2 regions of the Streptomyces sp. NPDC053541 genome follow, and region 2 is predicted to be linked to the other one. Evidence: predicted binding sites of a transcription regulator. Region 2 holds the regulator's gene; the other holds the start of a gene.
What was found. Region 2 encodes HrcA, which represses chaperone genes, less so after heat shock. Its sites were predicted from a motif close to TTNGCACTCNGNNNNNCNGAGTGCNAA; they were not measured.
Positions count from the first base shown of each region.

Region 1: groL (chaperonin GroEL) is a predicted target of HrcA. The motif match lies at 4,998-5,024, and genes of this name have one in related genera.

Region 1 is NZ_JBITXM010000001.1:120,512-127,958, forward strand. Features, by position in the region: gene ACIGW2_RS00635 (trehalose-6-phosphate synthase) at 1-970, opposite strand, end outside; gene ACIGW2_RS00640 (hypothetical protein) at 1,116-1,346, opposite strand; gene ACIGW2_RS00645 (glucosyl-3-phosphoglycerate synthase) at 1,385-2,344, opposite strand; SAM riboswitch class I at 2,466-2,608, shown strand; gene thrC (threonine synthase) at 2,602-3,924, shown strand; gene ACIGW2_RS00655 (MoaD/ThiS family protein) at 3,948-4,223, shown strand; gene ACIGW2_RS00660 (cold-shock protein) at 4,622-4,825, shown strand; gene groL (chaperonin GroEL) at 5,187-6,809, shown strand; gene ACIGW2_RS00670 (SRPBCC family protein) at 6,936-7,418, shown strand.
Region 2 is NZ_JBITXM010000012.1:103,347-110,793, reverse strand. Features, by position in the region: gene ACIGW2_RS29115 (ribonuclease Z) at 1-419, opposite strand, end outside; gene ACIGW2_RS29110 (histidine triad nucleotide-binding protein) at 457-816, opposite strand; gene ACIGW2_RS29105 (16S rRNA (uracil(1498)-N(3))-methyltransferase) at 949-1,692, opposite strand; gene ACIGW2_RS29100 (nitronate monooxygenase) at 1,689-2,855, opposite strand; gene dnaJ (molecular chaperone DnaJ) at 3,065-4,204, opposite strand; gene hrcA (heat-inducible transcriptional repressor HrcA) at 4,205-5,224, opposite strand; gene ACIGW2_RS29085 (MBL fold metallo-hydrolase) at 5,379-6,113, shown strand; gene ACIGW2_RS29080 (DUF3097 domain-containing protein) at 6,215-7,018, shown strand; gene hemW (radical SAM family heme chaperone HemW) at 7,102-7,447, opposite strand, start outside.

The sequences.
Region 1 (7,447 bases), on a different contig from region 2:
CCTCGTTGATCCCGTCCGCCAGCTCCCGCACCGACGCCGTGTACGCCCGGTAGACCTCCAGGTCCTGACGGGACGGATACGCGGACGCCAGGTGGACCACCCGGCCGCGCCACTCGGGGCGGGCGGTGAGCAGCTCGCGGTAGGCGAGCAGGCCGCGCAGGACGTTCTTCGACAGCTCCGTGCGGTCCACCCGCACGATCGTCCTGCGGTCCCCGACCTCCGCGCGCAGCCGCGCCAGCCGCTCGTCCACCTCCGGCCGGTGCGCGAGCGCGAGCAGGTCGTCGCCGTCCACGCCCAGCGGATGCACCGCCGCCCGGGGCCGGCGCGCCGCGCCCGCCACGTACGGATCGGCCAGGAACGCGTCCGCCCACCGGCGGGTGTGGAAGCCGACCTCGTCCGCGCCGAGCATCCCCTCCGCCAGCTCCCGGTGCACGTCCTCCGGCAGCATCGCCAGATAGGCCGGCTCCGCCCACGGGGTGTGGGTGAAGTGGCCGATCCTCAGGTCGGGGCGGCGCTCGCGGAGCATCCCCGGCACCAGCGCCAGGTGGTAGTCCTGCACCAGCACCGCCGCGCCCTCGTCGGCGGCCTCCGCGAGCGCCTCCGCGAAGGCCCGGTTGTAGTCGCGGTACGACTCCCAGCGGCGCCGGAACTCCGCGTCGAAGACGGGCTCGCGCGGGATGTCGTAAAGATGGTGGTGGAGGAACCACAGCACCGAGTTCGCGATGCCGTTGTACGCGTCCGCGTACACCTCCGGGTCGATGTCCAGCATCCGCACGCCCGGCTCGGCCACCCCGCGCCGCACGGCCTCGCGGTCGCCCTCGCCGAGCGCCGCGCACACCCACACGCCCGACGACACGGCGCTCAGCCCCGAGACGAGCCCGCCGCCGCCCCGCCGGGTGTCCAGTGAGCCGTCGTCGCGCACGGTGTACGAGACGGGGCCGCGGTTGGATGCCACGAGGACAGAAGCCATACGGCGAACCTAGCCCGTCCGGTAAACGCTCAAACGTGCGGATTCGAGACGCGCGGATTCGCGCCAGGAAACCCCAGGGATCTCGTGTGCCCCAGGGCCCTCGCCCGCCCCGGGAGTCCCGCCCAACCCGGAAGTCTCGGGCGCCTCACCGCTCCCTGCCGGCCCGCACCGCCGCCAGCGCCACCACGCCGGTCGCCGCCAGCGCCACACCCAGCCCGCCGAGCAGCCACAGGCGCTCCGCGCCCGCGTCCCGCTCGGCGATCGGCGTCCGGCGCTCCGGGGCCGTGCCCGCCGCCCCGGCCGGCCCCGCGCCGCCCAGGAGGAGTACCAGCACCGCGACGGCCGCCCCCAGCGCCCTTTCCGTTCTGCACCGCATGAGAGGGAAATCTAGGCAGAAAGACCCATTATCGGCTGTTACGCCACGCGGCGCCGCTCCGCGTACTCCGCGATCTCCGCCATCGGCGGGCGCTCCTCCGTGTCCACCGCGTACGTACGGGGCACGAAGCCCGGCGCTCCCGCGCCGCCCTCGCCCCGCTCGAACTGCGTCAGCCGCGGCCGCACCAGGTGCCCGCGGGACAGCCGCAGCTGGGCCGTGCGGTAGATCGCCGCCGCCATCCGGCCCAGCGCCTGCCCGTCCTGGTGCCGGTGCTTCCGCACGCCCACGTCCACCTGCGCGAGCGCGTCCAGGCCCACCGTGTGCAGCGCGTCCACCAGCAGGCCCAGCTCCACCCCGTACCCGACCGGGAACGGCAGCCGTTCGAGCAGCGAGCGCCGCGCCGCGTACTCACCGCCCAGCGGCTGCACGAAACCGGCCAGCTGCGGCCAGTGCAGGTTCAGCAGCGGGCGTGCCACCAGCTCCGTCACCCGCCCGCCCTGACCGGGGGCGTCGCCCAGCGGGCGGTCGTACATCGCCTTCACGAACGCCACGTCCGGATCGGTCAGCAGCGGCCCCACGATCCCCGTCACGAAGTCCGCCGAGAAGTCCCGCAGATCCGCGTCCACGAAGCAGACCACGTCCCCGCCCGTCACCATCAGCGACCGCCACAGCACCTCGCCCTTGCCCGGCACCGCCGGCAGCCGCGGCAGGATCGCGTCCCGCGCCACCACCCGCGCGCCGGCCGCCGCGGCCACCTCGGCCGTCCGGTCCGTGGACCCCGAGTCGATCACCACGAGCTCGTCCACCAGCGGCACCGCGTCCGTCATCAGCTCGCGGCGGATCACCGAGACGATCGCGCCGACCGTCGCCTCCTCGTTCAGCGCGGGCAGCACCACGCTGACCCGGGTGCCCCGCTTCGCGGCCAGCACCGCCTCCAGCGGACGGTCGGCCACGGACCAGGACCGCCGGGCCAGCCAGCGCTCCACTTCTTCCAGCAACGTGATCTCCATCTCGCGGATCGGACGACCGGTTCCACCGTCGAAGGCTTCGGTTACAGTCTTGAACAACGCGGAAGCCCGATGCATGTCGGGGTGCCGACCGCGTCTCACAATCGAATACCGCTCATCCAGAGGGGCAGAGGGATACGGCCCGTTGAAGCCCCGGCAACCCTCCAGTCGGTTCCGTCGTCTCCAGCGAGGTCCCCGGCTAGGGAAGGTGCCAAATCCGTCTCATGGCGAAATGCGTCATGAGGAAGATGAGGAGAAAGGGCCTCGCCTCCATGGCTGTACAGACCGTCGCACCCGCTTCCGGAACCCCCGCCACCGTCGACCTCGGTCCCGCGTCCGGACTCTCCTGCCGCGAGTGCGGCGAGACCTTCCCGCTCGGCCCGATCTTCGCCTGTGAGCTCTGTTTCGGCCCCCTCGAAGTCGCCTACGACCTGCCGACCGGCGACCCCGAGGCGCTCCGCAAGCGCATCGAGGCCGGCCCCGCGAACATCTGGCGCTACGCCCCGCTGCTCCCCGTCCCGGCCGACGTCGCCGAGAAGCCGAACCTGAACCCCGGCTGGACCAAGCTCGTCCAGGCCGACAACCTGGCCCGCGCGATCGGCGTCGAGCCCGGCAAGCTCTTCGTCAAGGACGACTCCGGCAACCCGACCCACTCCTTCAAGGACCGGGTCGTCGCCCAGGCCATCGAGGCCGCCCGCGCCTTCGGCTTCACCACCCTCTCCTGCTCCTCCACCGGCAACCTGGCCGGCGCCGTCGGCGCCGCCGCCGCCCGCGCCGGCTTCCGCTCCTGCGTGTTCATCCCGCACGACCTGGAGCAGGGCAAGGTCGTCATGGCCGGTGTCTACGGCGGCGACCTGGTCGCCATCGAGGGCAACTACGACGACGTCAACCGCTTCTGCTCGGAGCTCATCGGCGACCCGCTCGGCGAGGGCTGGGGCTTCGTGAACGTCAACCTCCGCCCGTACTACGGCGAGGGCTCCAAGACCCTCGCGTACGAGATCTGCGAGCAGCTCGGCTGGGTCATCCCGGACCAGCTGGTCATCCCGATCGCCTCGGGCTCGCAGCTGACGAAGATCGACAAGGGGCTCCAGGAGCTCATCAAGCTGGGCCTGGTCGAGGACAAGCCGTACAAGATCTTCGGCGCCCAGGCCGAGGGCTGCTCGCCGGTCTCCGCCGCCTTCAAGGCCGGCCACGACGTCGTCCGCCCGCAGAAGCCGAACACCATCGCCAAGTCCCTCGCGATCGGCAACCCGGCCGACGGCCCGTACGTGCTCGACATCGCCCGGCGCACCGGCGGCGCGGTGGAGGACGTGAACGACGAGCAGGTCGTCGACGCGATCAAGCTGCTCGCGCAGACCGAGGGCGTCTTCGCCGAGACCGCGGGCGGCGTGACCGTCGGCGTGACGAAGAAGCTCGTCGAGGCCGGCGTCATCGACCCGTCGCTCACCACCGTCGTGCTCAACACCGGTGACGGGCTCAAGACCCTGGACGCCGTGGCCGACAGTTCTCAGGCGACCGCCACCATCCGCCCGAGCCTGGACGCGTTCCGCGACGCGGGCCTGGCCCACTGACTCAGAGAGGTACGACGACCGCCATGGCCGTGAACGTCCGCATCCCCACCATCCTCCGCACCTACACCGGGGGCCAGGCCGAGGTCCCGGCCGAGGGCGCCACCCTCGCCGAGGTCATCGCCGACCTGGAGAAGAACCACACCGGCATCGCGGCCCGCGTCCTGGACGACCAGGGCAAGCTGCGCCGCTTCGTCAACGTGTACGTCAACGACGACGACGTGCGCTTCGAGCAGGGCCTGGAGACGGCCACGCCGGACGGCGCCGGCGTCTCGATCATCCCGGCCGTCGCCGGAGGCTGACCCTACCGGCGGGTACCGGTGAATCCTGAATTGCCCCTTCCGCGAGAAGAAGCGGAAGGGGCAATTCTGCATGGTTGAGCGCGATAGAGTTGGGGAAGCCCCCTCCGCTGCGCATGCCAGGTGCATATGAGAATGCGCCCCGACCTGACAAGAAGCAGCCAATGTGCCCGCCTCTTGTGCCCCATCTGCGCCGTTTGCCGGGCCCGACTTGCCCCGTGATTCAGTGAATTCTCCCCAATTCCCCTTTCCGGCGTGCCCAGAATTCTCGTCCGATTGACCTGTTGCAGAGGGCAGTTGGGCAGATACATTCAGCCGCGGTCGACGCGTTCCGGCGCAGGGTCTGACCCGGGTCCGCGAAGTGCGGATCCGCGCAAGGGCCAGTAATAGGGGAGTTAGGCATGGCTCAGGGCACCGTCAAGTGGTTCAACGCGGAGAAGGGCTACGGCTTCATCGCGGTCGACGGTGGTGCGGATGTTTTCGTCCACTACAGCGCGATCCAGATGGACGGATACCGCACCCTCGAAGAGGGTCAGCGGGTCGAGTTCGAGATCTCGCAGGGCCAGAAGGGTCCGCAGGCGGACATGGTCAAGCTCGCCGTCTGAGCGCGGCGCGATCGGCCACCGACGCACTTCCGTCGAGGGGCCCGCATCCCGGCAGGGATGCGGGCCCCTCGCGCGTCCCCGGCCACCCCGGCCTCCGTCGCCGGCCACCCCGGCGCCCGTCCGCGACCGGTCCCGGCGGTTGTCCACAGGGCGGGCGGATCCTCCGTAGTCGCTTGCACTCGCCTAGGTCGAGTGCTAATCATTGGCGTTAGCACTCTCACGCTGAGAGTGCTACGAGGATCGGGCAGACGAGGTCGCGGACCGAGTGGGGAAGGAACCACGAGGAGCGCGGGCCGTCCGTCGCGGGCGTCGGCGCGGTCCAGGAGCGTTATCCACCCCATGTCCGGGAGGACCACTTCACATGGCCAAGATCATCGCGTTCGACGAGGAGGCCCGGCGCGGTCTCGAGCGCGGCATGAACCAGCTCGCTGACGCCGTCAAGGTCACCCTCGGCCCGAAGGGCCGCAACGTCGTCCTCGAGAAGAAGTGGGGCGCCCCCACGATCACCAACGATGGTGTCTCCATCGCCAAGGAGATCGAGCTCGAGGACCCGTACGAGAAGATCGGCGCCGAGCTGGTCAAGGAAGTCGCCAAGAAGACGGACGACGTCGCCGGCGACGGTACGACCACCGCCACCGTTCTCGCCCAGGCGCTGGTCCGCGAGGGCCTGCGCAACGTCGCCGCCGGCGCCAACCCGATGGCCCTCAAGCGCGGCATCGAGAAGGCCGTCGAGGCCGTCTCCGGTGCGCTGCTCGACCAGGCCAAGGAGGTCGAGACCAAGGAGCAGATCGCCTCCACCGCCTCCATCTCCGCCGCCGACACCCAGATCGGCGAGCTCATCGCCGAGGCCATGGACAAGGTCGGCAAGGAAGGCGTCATCACGGTCGAGGAGTCCCAGACCTTCGGTCTGGAGCTTGAGCTCACCGAGGGCATGCGCTTCGACAAGGGCTACATCTCGGCGTACTTCGCGACCGACATGGAGCGCATGGAGGCCGCGCTCGAGGACCCCTACATCCTCATCGTCAACTCCAAGATCTCCTCCGTGAAGGACCTGCTCCCGCTCCTGGAGAAGGTCATGCAGTCGGGCAAGCCGCTGCTGATCATCGCCGAGGACGTCGAGGGCGAGGCCCTGTCGACCCTGGTCGTCAACAAGATCCGCGGCACCTTCAAGTCCGTCGCCGTCAAGGCCCCGGGCTTCGGCGACCGCCGCAAGGCCATGCTGAACGACATCGCCATCCTCACCGGCGGCACGGTCATCTCCGAGGAGGTCGGCCTCAAGCTGGAGAACGCCGGTCTCGACCTCCTGGGCCGCGCCCGCAAGGTCGTCATCACCAAGGACGAGACCACCATCGTCGACGGTGCCGGTGACAGCGAGCAGGTCGCGGGCCGCGTGAACCAGATCCGCGCCGAGATCGAGAACAGCGACTCGGACTACGACCGCGAGAAGCTCCAGGAGCGCCTGGCGAAGCTCGCCGGTGGCGTCGCCGTCATCAAGGCCGGTGCCGCGACCGAGGTCGAGCTCAAGGAGCGCAAGCACCGCATCGAGGACGCCGTCCGCAACGCGAAGGCCGCCGTCGAGGAGGGCATCGTCGCCGGTGGTGGCGTGGCCCTGCTGCAGGCCGGCTCGGTCTTCGAGAAGCTGGAGCTCGACGGCGACGAGGCCACCGGTGCCGAGATCGTCCGCAAGGCGCTGGCCGCCCCGCTGACCCAGATCTCCGTGAACGCCGGCCTCGAGGGCGGCGTCGTGGTGGAGAAGGTCCGCAACCTCCCCGTCGGCCACGGCCTCAACGCCGCCTCCGGCGAGTACGTGGACATGATCGCCGAGGGCATCATCGACCCGGCCAAGGTGACGCGCTCCGCGCTGCAGAACGCCGCCTCCATCGCGGCCCTGTTCCTCACCACCGAGGCCGTCATCGCCGACAAGCCGGAGAAGGCCGCCGCGCCGGCCGGCGGCGGCATGCCGGGCGGTGACATGGACTTCTGAGCCTGATCTCCCGATCGGCTCCGGTCCTGCCGAGGGCGGCACTCCCTGCTGGGGGTGCCGCCCTCGGGCGTTCGGGGGGATGCTGGTGGAGGAGCCCCTCGGCCCTCCGTACGGCGGGAGAAGCCCATGATCACGCTGCTGACCACCCCGGCGGACCGCGAGCTGGTCATCACCCGCACCTTCGACGCACCGGTCACCCGCGTCTGGGAGGCGTGGACCCGCCCCGAACACGTCCGGCAGTGGTACGCGGCCGAGGCCCTGACCATGTCCGTCTGCGAGATCGACCTGCGCCCGGGCGGCGCCTGGCGCTGGGGCCAGCGCGGCCCCGACGGCCAGGAGATCGTCTTCTCCGGCACGTACGAGGAGATCGTCCCGGCCGAGCGCCTGGTCTACACGGAGCTCTTCGAACAGATGCCGGGCGCCGCCCCGGTCCGCGTGACCCTCTCCTTCGACGCCACCCCCGACGGCGGCACGGCCCTCACCAGCACCTCCTTCTGGCCCACCAGCGAGATCCGCGACCAGGCGCTGGCCGCCGGCATGGAGGCGGGCGTGCGCGAGCAGTACGACCGCCTGGCGGCGCACCTGAAGACGATGGGGCGGACGGGCTGACCCCGTCCGCCCCCACCGTGCCCCGCGCG
Region 2 (7,447 bases):
GAGAGCCGGCGCGCCTCGATCACGTACGCCCCGGTGTCGGCCAGGACCCCGTCCGCGGCGACCGGCGCCTCGGTCAGGCGCACCGTCTCGCGGTACGCCGTCGCGTACCGCAGCCGGTCGAAGAAGCGCTGCCCGCTCGCCGGGTAGTGCGCGGTGACCGGGTGCGGCACCTGGTCGAGGTTGATCCGCTGGATCACCCCGGCGAGGCCGAGCGAGTGGTCGCCGTGGAAGTGCGTGACGCAGATCCGGTGCAGGTCGTGCGCCGCGACCCCGGCCCGCAGCATCTGCCGCTGGGTGCCCTCACCGGGGTCGAAGAGGATGCCGGTGCCGTCCCAGCGCAGCACGTAACCGTTGTGGTTGCGCTGCCGGGTCGGGACCTGGCTGGCCGTGCCGAGGACGACCAGTTCGCGTACGGACACGGGAGGGTCCTGCCGTTCTGTCTTCCGGGCGGTGCGTCTATCCGGGCGGCCAGTTGAGGCCGCGGCCGCCCAGCACGTGCGCGTGCGCGTGGAAGACGGTCTGGCCGGCGCCGGCGCCGGTGTTGAAGACGATGCGGAAGCCGCTGCCCTCGACCTTCTCCTGCGCGGCGACCTCACCGGCCTCGCGCAGCACGTCGGCGGCGACGCTCGGCGCGGCGGCGGCGAGCGAGGCGGCGTCCGGGTAGTGCAGCCGCGGGATGACCAGGACGTGCGACGGCGCCTGCGGGTTGATGTCGCGGAACGCCAGGGTCGTCTCCGTCTCGCGCACGATCGTCGCCGGGACCTCCCCCTCCGCGATCTTGCAGAACAGGCAGTCGCTCTGCGGCTCTCCGGCCATGGCCCGGGCCTCCTCGCCTCCGTCGATCATCATCCGTACACGCGCATGCTATCCGGGCGCGCCGACAGCGGCGCCCACCACCGGCCGCGCCCGCCAGGGGGCGTGACCGGCGGCGCTCAGGACCAGCGGCGCTCAGGACCAGCGGCCGGTCCGCCCCAGCACGAGCGCCGCGGCCGCCGTGCCCGCCGTGGAGGTGCGCAGCACGCTCGGCCCGAGCCGGTACGGCGCGGCCCCGGCGGCCTCGAACAGCGCCAACTCCTCCGGCGACACCCCGCCTTCGGGCCCCACGACCAGCACGACCGAGCCCTCGGCGGGCAGCTCGGCGGTGGCGAGCGCGCCGCTCGGGTGGTCCCGGTCCTCGTGCAGCACGGCCGCGAAGTCCGCCTCCGCGAGCAGCGCGGCGACCTGCTTGCCGGACATCAGCTCGGCGACCTCGGGGAACCGGGTGCGGCGGGACTGCTTGCCGGCCTCGCGGGCGGTGGCCCGCCACTTGGCCAGCGCCTTCTGGCCGCGCTCGCCCTTCCACTGGGTGATGCAGCGGGACGCCGCCCACGGCACGATCGCGTCGACCCCGGTCTCCGTCATGGTCTCGACGGCGAGTTCGCCGCGGTCGCCCTTCGGGAGGGCCTGGACGACGGTGATCCGGGGCGCCGGCTCGGGGTCGGCGTGGACGGCGGTGACCTCGACCGTCAGCTGGTCCTTGCCCTCGGCGGCGGCGACCACGCACCGGGCCCAGCCGCCGCGCCCGTCGGTGAGCACCAGCTCCTCGCCGGCCCGCAGCCGCTTCACGGACACGGCGTGCCGGCCCTCGGGCCCGTCGAGGAGGAAGCCGCCGACGGCGGGCACGGCGTCGACGACGAAGACGGGTGCGGTCACGAGGAACTCCTGTCACTGGAGGAGGACGGGGACGGGGACGGGGAGGAGACCGGCTCCCGGTACTGGCCCGGGGCCGTGGAAAGGGGGGCGCCCAGGTCGGCGCGCGCGGCCGTCAGCTCGGCGGCCAGCAGCTCGACGAGCCGCCCGGCCGGCAGCTCGCGCACCAGCCGGTGCCCCTGGCCGGCCCACAGGGCCATCCCCTGCGGGTCGCAGGCCGTCGCGGCCGCCTTGCGCAGCGGGGCGGTCAGATGGTGCACCTCGGGGTAGGCGGCGGGGGCGTACGGCCCGTGCTCCCGCATGAAACGGTTCACCAGACCGCGCGCCGGACGCCCCGAGAACGCCCGGGTCAGCTCCGTGTGGGTGAACAGCGGATCGGTCAGCGCCCGCTTGTGCAGCGGATGCGCGCCCGACTCCGGGCACACCAGGAAGGCCGTGCCCAGCTGGGCCGCGTCGGCACCGGCCGCGAGCACGGCGGCGATCTGCCGGCCGCGCATGATCCCGCCGGCCGCGACGATCGGCAGCCGCACGTGCTCCCGGACCTCGGTGAGCAGCGCGAGCAGCCCGCGGCCCCGCCCGCCGCCCCCGCCGGGCGCGTCGGCCGGGTCGTCCCGGTGGGTGCCCTGGTGCCCGCCGGCCTCGACGCCCTGCACGCAGATCGCGTCCGCCCCGGCCCGCTCGGCGGTCCGGGCCTCCTCGACCGAGGTGACGGTGACGATCGTGTACGTACCGGCCCGGGCGAACGCGTCCAGCGCGTCCCGGTCGGGGCAGCCGAAGGTGAAGGAGACCACCGGCACCGGGTCGTCGAGCAGGATCGCCAGCTTGGCGTCGTACGCGTCGTCCCGGCCCTGGTCCGGATCGCCCAGCTCGGTCTCGTACCAGCCGGCCTCGCCCGCCAGCTGGTGCCGGTAGACCTCCACGGCGGCGCGGTCGGCGGGCTGCCCGCCGGGCGGCATGAACAGGTTCACCCCGAAGGGCCGCGCGGTCAGCGCACGGACCCGCTTGACCTCCTGGTAGAGCCCGCCGGCCGTCTTGTACCCGCCGGCCAGGAAGCCGAGCCCCCCGGCCTCGCACACGGCACCGACGAGCTCGGGAGAGGAGGCGCCACCCGCCATGGGGGCCTGCACGATCGGAAGACGCGCGAGATCGTTCAGTGCGGTGGACATGCAGGCATCGTGTCATGCCCCGCCGACCCGCCCGAAACGCGAGGGACGCCCCTCACCACGGAGAGTGAGGGGCGCCCTTCGACGACGTGGGGACGTCAGCGCCCGTTGAACGCGTCCTTCAGACGCGAGAACAGCCCCTGCTGCCCCGGCTGCCTGTGCCGCCCCGGGGGACAACCCCCGGACCCCCGGCAACCGGGCCACCCGCCGGCCTAGCGCCCGTTGAACGCGTCCTTCAGACGCGAGAACAGCCCCTGCTGCCCCGGCTGGAACTGCCCCTGCGGGCGCTCCTCGCCGCGGAGCTTGGACAGTTCGCGCAGCAGGCGCTCCTGCTCCGGGTCGAGCTTGGTCGGGGTCTGGACCTCGACGTGCACGATCAGGTCGCCGCGGCCGTTGCCGCGCAGGTGGGTGACGCCGCGGCCGTGCAGCGGGATCGACTGGCCGGACTGGGTGCCCGGGCGGATGTCGACGTCCTCCAGACCGTCCAGGGTCTGGAGCTGCACCTTCGTGCCGAGCGCCGCCGCCGTCATCGGCAGCGTGACCGTGCAGTGCAGGTCGTCGCCGCGACGCTGGAAGACCTCGTGCGGGACCTCGTGGATCTCCACGTACAGGTCGCCGGCCGGGCCGCCGCCGGGGCCGACCTCGCCCTCGCCGGCGAGCTGGATCCGGGTGCCGTTGTCGACACCGGCCGGGATCTTGACCGTGAGCGTGCGGCGGGAGCGGACCCGCCCGTCGCCCGCGCACTCGGGGCACGGGGTCGGGACGACGGTGCCGAAGCCCTGGCACTGCGGGCAGGGCCGCGAGGTCATGACCTGGCCCAGGAAGGACCGGGTGACCTGGGAGACCTCACCGCGGCCGCGGCACATGTCACAGGTCTGCGCGGAGGTGCCGGGCGCGGCGCCCTCGCCGGAGCAGGTGGTGCAGACGACGGCCGTGTCGACCTGGATGTCCTTCGTGGTGCCGAAGGCCGCCTCCTCGAGGGTGACCTCCAGGCGGATCATCGCGTCCTGGCCGCGCCGGGTGCGCGACCGCGGGCCGCGCTGGGACGCCGTACCGAAGAAGGCGTCCATGATGTCCGAGAAGTTGCCGAAGCCGCCCGCGCCGAAGCCACCGGCCCCCGCGCCGCCGCCGGAGGCGGACAGCGGGTCGCCGCCGAGGTCGTAGACCTGCTTCTTCTGCGGGTCCGAGAGCACCTCGTAGGCGGCGTTGATCTCCTTGAACCGCTCCTGCGTCTTCGGGTCCGGGTTCACGTCCGGGTGAAGTTCACGGGCGAGTCGGCGGAAGGCCTTCTTGATCTCGTCCTGCGACGCGTCGCGGCGTACGCCCAGTACGGCGTAATAGTCCGTGGCCACTTACGACTCCGCCAGGATCTGTCCGACGTAACGTGCCACTGCGCGTACCGCTCCCATCGTTCCGGGGTAGTCCATGCGGGTCGGTCCGACCACGCCGAGTTTGGCGACTGCCTCGCCGCCGGAACCGTAGCCGACCGAGACGACGGACGTGGACGTGAGGCCCTCGTGGGCGTTCTCGTGCCCGATCCGCACGGTCATGCCTGATTCCTTGGCCTCGCCGAGCAGCTTGAGGAGCACGACCTGCTCCTCCAGGGCTTCCAGGACGGGCCTGATCGTCAGGGGGAAGTCGTGTCCGAAGCGGGTGAGATTGGCGGTGCCGCCGATCATCAGCCGCTCCTCGTGCTCCTCCACGAGGGTTTCGAGGAGGGTCGCGAGCACCGTCGAGACCGTACCGCGGTCCTCGGCGTCCTCGAACGACTCGGGCAGGTCCTGCACCAGCTGCGGCACGTCCGCGAAACGGCGGCCGACGACACGGCTGTTGAGCCGGGCCCGCAGGTCGGCCAGGGAGGTCTCGCCGAAGGGCGCCGGGCAGTCGATGACCCGCTGCTCGACCCGGCCGGTGTCGGTGATCAGCACCAGCATCAGCCGGGCGGGGGCCAGCGAGAGCAGCTCCACGTGCCGCACCGTCGAACGGGTCAGCGAGGGGTACTGCACGACGGCGACCTGCCGGGTCAGCTGCGCGAGCAGCCGGACCGTGCGGCCGACGACGTCGTCGAGGTCGACGGCCCCGTCGAGGAAGTTGTGGATCGCCCGCCGCTCCGGGGTGGACAGCGGCTTGACGCCGGCCAGCCGGTCGACGAAGAGGCGGTAGCCCTTGTCGGTCGGGATGCGGCCGGCGCTGGTGTGGGGCTGGGCGATGTAGCCCTCCTCCTCCAGGACCGCCATGTCGTTGCGCACGGTGGCCGGAGAGACGCCGAGCCGGTGGCGCTCGGTGAGCGCCTTGGAGCCGACGGGCTCCTCCGTGCCGACGTAGTCCTGGACGATGGCGCGCAACACCTCGAGCCTGCGTTCACTGAGCATCGCGCGCACCTCCAGCTGTTTCCGGTTCCGGTTGCTCCGCTTTTGGCACTCCCCCTGTCCGAGTGCCAGCGATCCCGCGGCCAGTGTACGGCGGCGGGCATCGCTCCTGGCAAGGAGGCGGCGTCGACCGCGCCGGACCGGATAGCGTCGCGGCATGGACGTGACGCGGGACGTGGACTGGGAAGCCTACGGCTGGGAGCGGCTCGGCGAGGGCGTGGGACGCCGCAGGCTGGCGGGCTGGGACGCCACCGCGGGCCTGGTGATCGGGCGGGACGGGGTGCTGCTGTACGACACGGGCGCCACGCTCGCGCAGGGCGCCGAGCTCCACGCGGATGTGGCGGCTCTCACGGGCGGCCGCAGGGTGACGCACATCGCACTCAGCCATCCGCACTTCGACCACGTCCTCGGCACGGCGGTCTTCGCGGGCGCGGAGGTGTTCGGCGCGGTCGGCGTGGACGCGCTGCTGCGGCGGGAGGCCGAGGAACTGCGGCAGGACGCGGTACGGCACGGGGTGGACGAGGCGGCCGCGGCGGAGGCCGCCGAGGTCCTCGTCGCGCCCCGGCACCTGGTGAGCGGCGAGTGGACGCTCGACCTGGGCGACCGCCAGGTGCTCCTGGCGAACGTCGGCCCCGGGCACTCCGGCCACGATCTGGCACTCTGCGTGCCGGGCGCCCCCGAGGTGGTCTTCTGCGGCGACCTGGTGGAGGAGTCCGGCGAACCGCAGGCCGGCCCGGACGCCCTCCCGGCCCGCTGGCCGGCCGCCCTGGACCGGCTGCTCGCGCTGGGCGGCGAGGACGCGGTGTACGTGCCGGGGCACGGCGCGGCGGTGGACGCGGCGTTCGTCCGGCGCCAGCGGGACGAACTGGCCCGCCGCTTCGCGGTCTCGTAGCGGGCGGCGGGGTGGGCGGGGCGCGGGCCCGGCGACGCGGCGTCGCCCGAACGAGCGGGCGGTGACGGGAGACTGACGCCCCATCGGCGAGAATCGGGGCCATGCGCAGCTACAACCCGGATCTCACCCCGCCCTGGAAGCGCTCGGCCCCCGTGCCGGAGGTGCCGGCCGACCCCGACCTGGTCGTCGAGGAGGTCTCGACCGGCTTCTGCGGGGCGGTGATCCGCTGCGAGGCGGGCACGGTGACCCTGGAGGACCGCTTCGGCAAGCACCGGGTCTTCCCGATGGAGCCGCGCGGCTTCCTCCTGGAGGGGCGGCCGGTGACGCTGGTCCGTCCCTCCCGCCCCGCCCCCTCCCGCCCCACCCGCACCGCCTCCGGCTCGATCGCCGTCCCGGGGGCCCGGGCCCGGGTGGCCCGCGCGGGCCGCATCTACGTCGAGGGCCGGCACGACGCGGAGCTGGTCGAGCGCGTCTGGGGCGACGACCTGCGGATCGAGGGCGTCGTCGTCGAGTACCTGGAGGGCGTCGACGACCTGCCCGCGATCGTCGACGCCTTCGCGCCCGCACCGGACGCCCGGCTCGGCGTCCTGGTCGACCACCTGGTCCCGGGCTCCAAGGAGTCCCGCATCGCCGCCCAGGTCTCCTCCCCCGACGTCCTCGTCGTCGGGCACCCGTACGTCGACGTCTGGCAGGCCGTGAAGCCCGCCGCCCTCGGCATCCCGGCCTGGCCCACGGTGCCCCGGGGCCAGGACTGGAAGACCGGCGTCTGCCGCGCCCTCGGCTGGCCGGACCACACGGGCGCCGCCTGGCAGCACATCCTGTCCCGGGTCACCTCCTACAAGGACCTGGAACCGGAGCTGCTGGGCCGCGTGGAGGAACTGATCGACTTCGTGACGGCGCCGTAGCGGCCCCCCGCGCGTGGCGGCGAACGGCGCGGGGGCCTGCGGCGGATCAGGGCCGGGTCCGGCCCTGATCCGCCGGACAGGCGCTAGTCCACCAGGTCCCGCACCACCGCGTCCGCCAGCAGCCGCCCGCGCAGGGTCAGGACCGCGCGGCCCCCGGCGTACGGCTCCGGGGCCAGGAGGCCGTCCGCGAGGGCACGCCCGGCCGCGGCCAGGCCGGCCGGCTTGAGCAGGCCCAGCTCGACGCCCTCGCGCAGCCGCAGCTCCAGCAGGATCCGCTCCACGCGCCGGTCCTCGTCCGACAGGACCTCGCGTCCGGCGCCCGGGGAGCGTCCCTCGCCCAGCGCGGCCGCGTAGGCGCCCGGGTGCTTCACGTTCCACCAGCGCACCCCGCCGACGTGGCTGTGGGCGCCGGGGCCGGCGCCCCACCAG